One region of the Mesorhizobium sp. ISC11 genome, then DNA from elsewhere that is predicted to be linked to it. Evidence: riboswitches for the same ligand, from Rfam matches in the RefSeq annotation. Region 1 holds a riboswitch; each other region holds the start of a gene.
What was found. A riboswitch is a leader RNA that binds a small molecule or an ion and turns the genes downstream of it on or off. The one in region 1 is predicted to bind cobalamin.
Positions count from the first base shown of each region.

Region 2: linked by a shared signal. The riboswitch ahead of RPF88_RS04580 (DUF1636 family protein) and the one ahead of RPF88_RS20535 (aromatic ring-hydroxylating oxygenase subunit alpha) in region 1 are both predicted to bind cobalamin.
Region 3: linked by a shared signal. The riboswitch ahead of RPF88_RS12450 (ABC transporter ATP-binding protein) and the one ahead of RPF88_RS20535 (aromatic ring-hydroxylating oxygenase subunit alpha) in region 1 are both predicted to bind cobalamin.

Region 1 covers NZ_JAVSPW010000001.1:4,235,253-4,238,519, forward strand. The annotation lists gene RPF88_RS20515 (ABC transporter ATP-binding protein) at 1-36, shown strand, start outside; gene RPF88_RS20520 (DUF680 domain-containing protein) at 115-360, opposite strand; gene RPF88_RS20525 (DUF680 domain-containing protein) at 430-630, opposite strand; gene RPF88_RS20530 (DUF680 domain-containing protein) at 710-907, opposite strand; cobalamin riboswitch at 1,418-1,619, shown strand; gene RPF88_RS20535 (aromatic ring-hydroxylating oxygenase subunit alpha) at 1,735-2,982, shown strand; gene RPF88_RS20540 (hybrid-cluster NAD(P)-dependent oxidoreductase) at 3,007-3,267, shown strand, end outside.
Region 2 covers NZ_JAVSPW010000001.1:910,652-913,918, forward strand. The annotation lists gene cobW (cobalamin biosynthesis protein CobW) at 1-776, opposite strand, end outside; gene RPF88_RS04580 (DUF1636 family protein) at 779-1,204, opposite strand; cobalamin riboswitch at 1,244-1,447, opposite strand; gene RPF88_RS04585 (winged helix-turn-helix domain-containing protein) at 1,478-2,677, opposite strand; gene RPF88_RS04590 (NADH-quinone oxidoreductase subunit A) at 3,009-3,267, shown strand, end outside.
Region 3 covers NZ_JAVSPW010000001.1:2,491,267-2,494,533, forward strand. The annotation lists gene RPF88_RS12445 (ABC transporter substrate-binding protein) at 1-897, opposite strand, end outside; gene RPF88_RS12450 (ABC transporter ATP-binding protein) at 947-1,735, opposite strand; cobalamin riboswitch at 1,901-2,107, opposite strand; gene RPF88_RS12455 (AraC family transcriptional regulator) at 2,343-3,176, shown strand; gene RPF88_RS12460 (alanine racemase) at 3,182-3,267, opposite strand, start outside.

The DNA of each region.
Region 1 (3,267 bases):
TTCGCGTTGCATGAAGTGGAAGCAAAGGCGGCTTAACCGCAATTACCGTGTCAGGCACAAAAAGAGCGGCGGGCCGGGCCCGCCGCTCTTTGACTTGGAGATCGACTTCGGTTGTTAGTTGTTGCCGAAGAGGTTGCGGTCGGCACCTTGCGGAGCAGACTTCTGGGTGGTGTCACCCGACGAGTTCAGCAGCTTGTAAACCGGCGAACCGGTGTTGCGTACCGAAGAGGTGCGCGTGCTGTCGACCGAAGTCGTGGCGGCAGGCTGATTGGCACCATTGGAGCCAAAGTTGTCGCTGCCGGCGAAGGCACTGCCGGTGATGGCCAGAACGGCGGCGGCAGCAATAAGGATCTTGTTCATTTTAGTCTCCCGAATTCTGGATTTCGCCAGGACGGCAGACACAGCTGCCGTCGGTTGCGAAATTGGTTGTTAGCGACCGAAGAGGTTACGGTCGCTGCCCTGAGCGGGCGTCTGGGCAGCCGGTTCCGAGGTCTTGGTGGAAGCCGTGTACGACTGGTCCACAGCGGCGGCAGGCTGGTTGGGGCCGTTCGAACCGTAGTTGTCGCTGCCCGCGAAAGCGCTGCCGGTGATGGCCAGAACGGCGGCGGCAGCAATGAGGATCTTGTTCATCTTGAATACTCCTGAATGTCTGGATTTCGCCACGGCGGCGGGCGAGCCCGCCGTCGACCGGGAAACTGGGAATCGGCTGTTAGTTGTTGCCGAAGAGGTTGCGGTCAGCACCCTGGGCAGGCGCCTGAGCAGCCGGTTCCGACTTCTTGGTCGAAGCGGTGTACGAGCTGTCGACAGCAGTGGCTGCCGCGGCGTTGGAACCGTAGTGGTCGCTACCAGCGAAGGCGCTGCCGGAAATGGCCAGAAGGGCTGCGGCAGTGAGAATGATCTTTTTCATTTTTGGTACTCCAGTATCGTCTTTTTTCCGTCCGTCTAGCGGCGTGTCTTGGAAATGAAATCGCGTCGTTCGGACAGCCCCGATGTGGGAGGGCAAGGTCCTCTTTTCCAATCACGAAGTTGTTCCGTGTGGACCATGAATCCACACCTTGAAATTGTGCCAATGGAATCTAGGGATGCATTTTTCTTCTTCATATCAGTGTGTTAGGTGTAGCCACCTGATGGATCACTGACTGTTTCAGAGGCCCAGCGTTCACACCGTCCTGCACGCACCGTCAACAGAAACGAACCGTTCGGTTCGATTTTAGGGCGAGCTAATAGTCACTTTTCGAAACCATTAACCTTTTTTGACCCCCGCGAAGGGTCGGATTCGGGAAGATCGCAGCCGGCAAATGGCCGCCCGGGAGGTGAGATCTCGGCCCACGACGATCTGCAGTAGCGTTTCGCATGCCGTGTCGCGCCGCATGGATACGATGTCGTTTTCATGCCGACGGCGCGCCCGCGATCGTGGTTAGATCATACCATCTCAGGTGCCGCTTCGTGACGACGAGGCGGAGAATTGGGAAGCCGGTCAGAATCCGGCGCTGCCCCCGCAACGGTGGTGGAGTTCAAGTCGCAACGGGAGACCACTGGGCAACCGCCTGGGAAGGTGTCGCGATGGTCCGCAAGGACAACTCCAGAGCCCGGAAACCAGCCCGAGATTTTTAGACTCGACTGATCGCGGTGGGCGGTCAAGAGGTGGATAGCGCATGTCCGGCACACAGCCGGCCTGCGTTTCAATCCTTCCTCCGTCACCACCAGTTCAGTCCTTAGGAACGAGGACAGGACATGGATATCCGCAACGACATGCTGAGGCTCCTGAAGGGGCGCCGGCAAGGCTTTTCGCTGGAGCAGCCCTTCTACACCGATCCGGACTACTTCAAGCTCGACATGGAGCTGATCTGGTATCGCGACTGGCTGTTCATCGGCCATGATTGCGAACTGCCGAAGCCGGGCAGCTACATCACCGTGCAGGTCGGCGACTATCCGGTCGTCCTTGTCCGCGACCAGCACGGCAAGATCAACGCCTTCCACAATTCCTGCCGCCATCGCGGCAGCCGCGTGTGCAACACGGAGAAGGGTACCGCGGCAAAGCTCGTCTGCCCGTATCATCAGTGGACCTACGAGCTGGACGGCCGCCTGCTGTTTGCCCGCCAGATGGCCGACGGTTTCGACAAGAGTGATTTCGGCCTGAAGCCGGTCGCCTGCGAGAGCGTCGGCGGCTACATCTTCATCTGCCTGGCCAAGGAACCGGCAGATTTCGCGCCGATGCGGGCGATGATCGAACCCTATCTTTTGCCGCACCGGCTGCGTGAAGCAAAGATCGCCTTCGAGAGCACGATCGTCGAGAAGGGCAACTGGAAGCTGGTCTGGGAAAACAACCGCGAGTGCTACCACTGCGCCGCCAATCATCCCGAGTTGTGCAAGACCTTCCCCGAGGCTCCAACCGTAACCGGCGTCCATGGCGCCGACAGCGACCCTGAAATGGTCGCACACTGGGCCAGATGCGAGGCATCAGGCTTGCCGAGCAAATTCCGCATCGATCCGGCAGGGCAGTACCGCGCCACCCGCGCGCCCTTGCTGCGCGATGCCGTCAGCTACACCATGACGGGAAAACGGGCGGTCCAGAAGAACCTGTCCGACAGCGTTTCAACCGACCGCATCGGCTCCTTGCTGCTCTATCACTATCCGACGACCTGGAACCATATCCTCGGCGACCACGCCGTTACCTTCCGCGTGCTGCCGATCAGTGCCACGGAAACCGCGGTGACCACGAAATGGCTCGTCCACAAGGATGCGGTCGAAGGCGTCGACTACGACCTCGCTGAGCTCACCCATGTCTGGACCGAGACCAACGACCAGGACCGCCGCATCGTCGAGGAAAACGCCTTCGGCATCCTGTCGCCTGCCTATGAACCAGGCCCCTATTCGGAGCTGCATGAGGGCGGCGTGATCCAGTTCGTCGAGTGGTACGCGTCGTTCATCGGGCCGCGCCTTGCCGAAGGCGGCCGGCCGGCCCTGCGCAGCGTCGCCTAGCCAGGGGATAAGAGGATGAATGCGATGACGGACCTTGGCCTCTATCGCCATCTCGACCAGATGACGCCCTGGAACGACAGGCTGCAGGTGCTGGAAGTGATCGGCGTCAGCGACGAAGCGCCTGACGTGAAGACCTTCACCTTCCGCTCCGACAACCAGACCTGGTTCCGCTACAAACCGGGGCAGTTCGTGACTCTGGAACTGCCGACATCGGACGGGCCGCTGATGCGCACCTACACGCTGTCGTCCTCGCCGTCGCGGCCGTTCTCGATCGCGGTGACGGTG
Region 2 (3,267 bases), 3.3 Mb from region 1:
ACGATGAACGTGTCGAAGTCGTCATGCTCGTGGTCGAATGCGCCGTCATGATGGGACTTGCGGTTTTCGATGTCGTCCTCGACGGCGAGACCGAGCCCGAGCAGCACCGAGGGATCGACCTTGCCATGCGAGGTCGGCACAATCTTCACCGCGCGGGCGGAGTGTTCGCCAATGATGGCATTGGCGCGGGCGGTGCCGGCGGCGTCCATCAGGTCGCTCTTCGACAGGATGATCAGGTCGGCGCAGGCGATCTGGTCCTCGAACAGTTCTTCCACCGGATCGTCGTGGTCGAGCGTCTCGTCCCCGGCGCGCTGCGCCTGGAGGGCCTCCATGTCGTTGGCGACGCGGCCTTCGGCCAATGCCGGTCCGTCGACCACGGCGATGACGCCATCGACGGTCACCCGGCTTTTCACGCTCGGCCACTGAAAGGCCTGGACCAGCGGCTTGGGCAGTGCCAGGCCCGAGGTTTCGATCAGGATATGGTCGACCTTCGGCGTCAGCGACAGGATTTGGTCGAGCGCCGGGACGAAATCATCGGCGACAGTGCAGCAGATACAGCCATTGGCCAGTTCTACGATGTTTTCCTCGGGGCAGGTGTCGATACCGCATCCCTTGAGGATCTCGCCATCGATGCCGATGTCGCCGAATTCGTTGACGATGATGGCGATGCGCTTGCCGCCGGCGTTTTCCAGGAGATGGCGGACCAGCGTCGTCTTGCCGGCGCCGAGGAAGCCGGTGACGACGGTGCAGGGAACGCGGGATACGGAAGTGGTCATGGTCAATCCTTCAGCATGTCGATGGGTGGAATGCGGGCCACGAGGCCGCGCTTGAGGCTATCGGGGCGGCCACGCCACGGGATCAGGCCATCTTTCGAGGTGGCGAAGAGCTTTGCGCCTGTCACGAGGTCGGCGCCGCTGGTCGCGGTCAGGTCGCCGAAGACATAGCTCCAGCAGCCGTCGCGCAGGATCGCGGCGCTGAGGCGCCGCTTGCAATTGCCAAGGCATTCGACGCTGCGGATGCGGATATCGTCGCCAGCGGCGGCGCGGCGCGTGTCGTCCGTCAGCAACTCGCCGGCGCGGGGATGAGCGTCGGAGCCGGTCTCATTGCGGCAGGAGCCGCAGACGATGATGGTGACGCCGGCCAAGGCATCATCATGGCCGGAAATATCCGCTGTGCCAGCCGAAAAACTGCTGTCGTGGTCCAAAGATCGGGCTCCTTGCCCGGAAACCCGCCGGGCGATCGGATTCTACAGTCGCAGACGGCAGGTCTCCTGGCTCGCGAGTCATCGCCTTGGGTAGCCGCCTTCCCGGGAATTCCCAGTGGTTTTCGGCCTTGGCTCTTCGCTTACAGTTGCGGGGACAGCCGCGGATTTGGGATTTTGCCCCGCACCGCATTCCCTCTTAGCCCTTGCCGTTGCGGGCAAGGGACCATCTGGAACCGGATTTAGGCTTTTGCGGGCGGCGGTGTCAACGCGAGCTTACGACACGGCTATGTCGGCCAGCGCCGGACCCAAATCCCCGGCAGGCGTCACTTCGATGCGTTCGAGCCCGAGCCAGCCCTGCATCTGCTTCAGTTCCTCGAACAGCTCCGCAGCGGTTTCAGGCGGCGCACCGGGCTCGGCATAGGCCGCATGGACCCGCAGTATGCTGGCCGGACGGTCGGCCTTGAGGTCGACGCGTGCCACGATCCTGTCGCCGAGCAGGAACGGCAGGACATAATAGCCGTATTGCCGCTTGTCGGCCGGCGTGTAGATCTCGATGCGGTAGTGGAAGTCGAACAGCCGCTCTGTGCGCGAGCGTTCGAAGACGACAGGATCGAACGGCGCCAGCAGGGCGCGGGCCTCGATCTTGCGCGGCAGACGCGCGTCTTTATGAAGATAGGCGGGCTTGTCCCAGCCTTCGACGCGCACCGGCAGCAACTCGCCCGTTTCAACCAGTTCCTCCAGCCGGCCTTTCATATCGGCCGGCGACAGGCGGAAATAATCGCGCAAATCGCCTGAAGTCGCCACGCCGTGGGCGCGGGCGGAAATGCGCAGCAATTCGCGGTGCGCGTCCTCAGGCGTCGGCACCGGCAGATCGAGGATCGCCTGCGGCAGCACGCGCTCGGGCAGGTCATAGAAGCGCTCGAAACCGCGGCGGTGCGCCGTGGTGATGCGGCCGGCCCAGAACAGCCATTCGAAGGCGTGTTTGGCATGGCTCCAGCCCCACCAGCCGCCCGAACCTTTCTGGCCCTCCAGCGCGGAAGCGGCGATCGGGCCGCGCTCGGCGACCTCGCGGTAGATCTCTTCGATGTAGGCGGCGTGCTCGCGGCCCCATTTGGCGAGACCTAGATACATTTCCTCGCCCCGCTCGGCGCGCTGCATGCGCCAGCGCATCAGCGGGTATGTCTCGACCGGCAGGAAGGAGGCCTCGTGCGCCCAATATTCGAAAACCATGCGCTTGCGCGTCACGGCCGCGTTGTCGAGCAGAGCGAGCGGGTAAGGGCCAAGGCGCGAATAGAGCGGCATATAATGAGCGCGCACCACCGCGCTGACGGAATCGATCTGCAACAGGCCGGTGCGGGAGAGCGTGCGGGCAAAATGCCGGCGGTCGGGCGTGCCGGTCGGGCGAGGATCGAGGAACCCCTGGGCGGCAAGGGCGATGCGCCGGGCCATCGGGAGCGAGATCTTTTCCTTCATGCAGGTATCACTTTGACGTGTTTTGACCGAGGGTCGAATGGCTGATTCCAACCCATGCTAGCAGGGTTTTGGCGGCATCCATGTCAGGAGAGAAAAGTGGAGTAAAAAGCGAAGGAAATCAAACAGGAGCGGATCGGACCAGTTTGCCGCGATATGCCGTCCAGGTCGATGTTTTGAACAAGGTTTGACTTGCTTCGCTGGAAGTGCTGCGCTAACCCTCGCCGCGTTGCAGCATAGGCCCTTAAAACGGTTCAGCGGTTAAACTGTCACGCTTCCGCATTAGGGTCCGGTGCTGTAATCAACGTGGATTGGCGCCAACGGAAAGCCGAGCATGAACGCACTCTTGAGCTCATACCTGCCCATCGTCCTGTTCATAGGCGTGGCGCTGGTTGTCGGCCTGGCGCTGCTGGCCGCGCCCTTCCTGGTGGCCTACCGCAATCCCGATCCCGAAAAGCTTTCCGCCTACGAGTGCGGTTTCAACTCGTTCGACGACGCCCGCATGAAGTTCGACATCCGTTTCTACCTGGTGTCGATCCTGTTCATCATCTTCGACCTGGAAGTAGCCTTCCTGTTTCCGTGGGCGGTGTCGT
Region 3 (3,267 bases), 1.7 Mb from region 1:
GTTGGCGGGTCCAGGCGTCAGCTCGGCGTAGCGGAGGGCAACGAAGCGCTCGTTCTTGACCGCGTCGGTCTCCTTCATGGCCGGATGCGCCTTCAGGAAGTCGAGCAGCTTCTTGTAGCCGCCACCGTCCTGGTAATCGAGCAGGATGAGGAATTGCGGATTGCGCGACGCCACCGTTTCCCAATCCGTGTTGCCCCAGCTGGTGTCCATGTCAGCCATGATGTTGTCGCCGCCGGCGGCAGTGATCATGGCGCTGGGGATGGCGAACTTGCCTGCGGTGAACGGCTTGTCCTCGCCGGAATCGTAGAGGAACACCCGCGTGCCCTTGGCGCTGCCGACCTTGGCGGTGATGTCGGCGAGCTGCGCCTTCCAGCCAGAGACAAGCTTTTCCGCCTCTGTCTCCTTGCCGAAGATCTTGCCCAGCTTTTCGACGTCGCCATAGAGCAGGTCCATCGAGGCGGCGGGGCGGCTCTTGTCGAGATGGACGCAGCTTTCCGTCAGCACCAGCGTCTTGATGCCGTGCGGGGCAAGCGTGTCGGGCGTCACCTCGCCACCCGGCTTCATGCCGTAGTACCAGCCGGCGAAGAAGAAATCCGGCTCCACGGCCACGAGGTTTTCGAGCGTCGGATATTTCGGCGCCAGCTCCGGGATCGAACCCTGCTCTGCCTTGAATTCGGAACCGACCTTGTACCATCCGGTGATGCCCGTCAGGCCGACGATTGACGGCTGCAATTTCAGCGCGAAAGCCATCTCGGCCATGTTCAGATCATGGATGACAGCGCGCTTCGGCGGCGCGTCGAAGGTCAGCGGCTTGCCGCAGCTGTCGACGGTTACCGGGAAGGCGAAGGCGGTCGAGGTCAGCAGCGAGACGGCAAGCGAAAAAGCGAGGCGTTTCACGGGTATGCTCCTTGTGGGTGGGATCGGGTCGACTATGGAACGGCTTCAATCACGACGGCGGCGCGGCACGGTTCGGAACCTCGAACACCGTCAACTCTCGATCCTCGGTCGGATGGCGCAGGCGCAGCACATCGATGCCGAAAATCTCGCGGATCAGCTGTTGGGCCAGCGCTTCGCGCGGTGCGGCGAGCGCTTGCAGGCGGGCATGATTCATCACCGCAACCCTGGTGGCGAAGGGTGCTACCAGCGCCAGATCGTGCAGCACCGCGATCACCGTCATCTCGAAGCCTGCCACGAGATCGAGCAGTTCGCCGCGGGCGCGCGGGTCCAGATGGTTGGTCGGTTCGTCGAGGAACAGGATTTTGGGCTGCTGGGCGATGGCGCGCGCCAGTTGGGCGCGCTGGCGCTCGCCGCCCGACAGCGAGCCGACGGTGCGGCCAAGCAGCGGCAGCAGGCCGGTCCGGCGCAGCGCCTCGACGGCGATATCGCGTTCCTCGCGCCTGCGCCGCAGCCCGGCGTGCGGGACCCGGCCAAGCTCGACATAATCGATCACCGCCAGCCGCGGATCGGGCTGGTCGGTCTGGCCGACAACGGCGATATGCAACGCCCGCTCGGCGGCCGAAATCCTGTCCAGCCCGCGTCCGCCAAGCTTCACCTCGCCGGAACTTGGCCGCAGCATGCCCGACAGCATGCGCAGCAGCGTCGTCTTGCCGGCGCCGTTGGGACCGATGATGGCAAGGCGATCGCCAGCGGCCACCGAGAAGCTGACCGCCTGGACCAGATTCCGCCCATTCGCCATGGCACAGAGGTCATGGGCTTCGAGAAGCACTGCGCTCATCGGCTGCTGCCCGCCGGATTGCGGGGACGGCAAAGCGTGCGCATGGTGATGCGATGATCGATGGAGCCGTCCAACTTTCCGTCACTTTCCAAAACTGGCGACGGAAGGAAGCTGGCGAACCGGCCGACAAGACCGGGACTCGCGTTTCCTCCCGGCACACCCCGTCCGGTCAACTCAGTGATGGCAGGTCTCCTGGCTCGCGGGTCGTTGCGCCATCCTGCCTTCCCAGCCTTGCCGGCCAGTGGCATTCACGGATTTTGCTCGCCGCTTACAGTTGCGGGGGCAGCCACGGCCTCGACCTGAACAGGCCTCACCGTGTTCCCTTTTCACCCCTCGCCTTTCGGCTCGGGGACCATCACCACTTCAGCGTAGATTTCCACCAAACGCTTCGCAATGGATTTCTCGGACGAAGTGGTGGGCCAGCTAAGGGAAACAGGCATTGCACGCTCGCTTTATGTAATAACATAACATTCTTAGGAGATGACGCGGCCCGCTGTCAAGCGAAAGCCCATGGGATCGGCGCAGATTGCACGGAATGCGCAATTTCGATCAAACTGGCCGCGCCAGGAAACGCCAAGATGATCCGGCCAATGCGAAAAGGAGCCCCATGAACCCGACCGAGAAAGCGCTGTGGTTCGTCGAGAGCCATCTGCCGGAGGCGATCTCGCTTGACGATGTCGCGCAAAGCAGCGGCGTGTCGCGTTTTCATGTGACGCGCGCCTTCGGCGCCGCAACCGGCCGCTCGGTGATGGGTTACATGCGCTCACGCCGGCTGACCGAGGCGGCGCGCAAGCTGGCCGGCGGAGCGCCCGACATCCTCGCCGTCGCGCTCGACGCCGGCTACAACTCGCATGAGGCGTTCACCCGTGCCTTCCGCGATCAGTTCGGCACCACGCCGGAACTGGTGCGCGCGCAAGGCTCGACCAACAACCTCGACCTCGTGGAGCCGATCCTGATGGACCAGTCCTTCCTCACCAATCTCGAACCACCGCGCTTCGAGACCAGCCGGCCGTTCCTGATCGCCGGCCTCGGCGAACGCTACAGCTGTGAAACCAGCGCCGGGATTCCGATGCAGTGGCAGCGTTTTGCACCCTATATCGGCAACATCCCCGGCGAGATCTCAGGCGTTTTCTACGGCGTGTGCCTTAACGGCGACGACGCGGGCAATTTCGACTATGTCGTCGGCGTCGAAGTGTCCGGCTTTGCGGATCTGCCGAAGGACTTCTATCGGGTGCGGGTGCCGGCGCAGAAATATGCGGTGTTCTCGCACCGCGAGCACATCTCATCCATCCGCCGGACGATCAACACGATCTGGAACAGTTGGCTGCCCGACTCCGGTCACGAAATCGCGGATGCACCGGAATTCGAGCGCTATGGACCGGAGTTCGATGCCCACAGCGGCAATGGCGGGCTGGAGATCTGGGTACCGGTGAAGGCGTAGCTCGATCACGCCATCGGCAGCGCCGGCCAGCGATCGATGACCTTTCCGCCGGAAAACACGGCGATCGACCCGAATTGCTGCAGCACGGCCT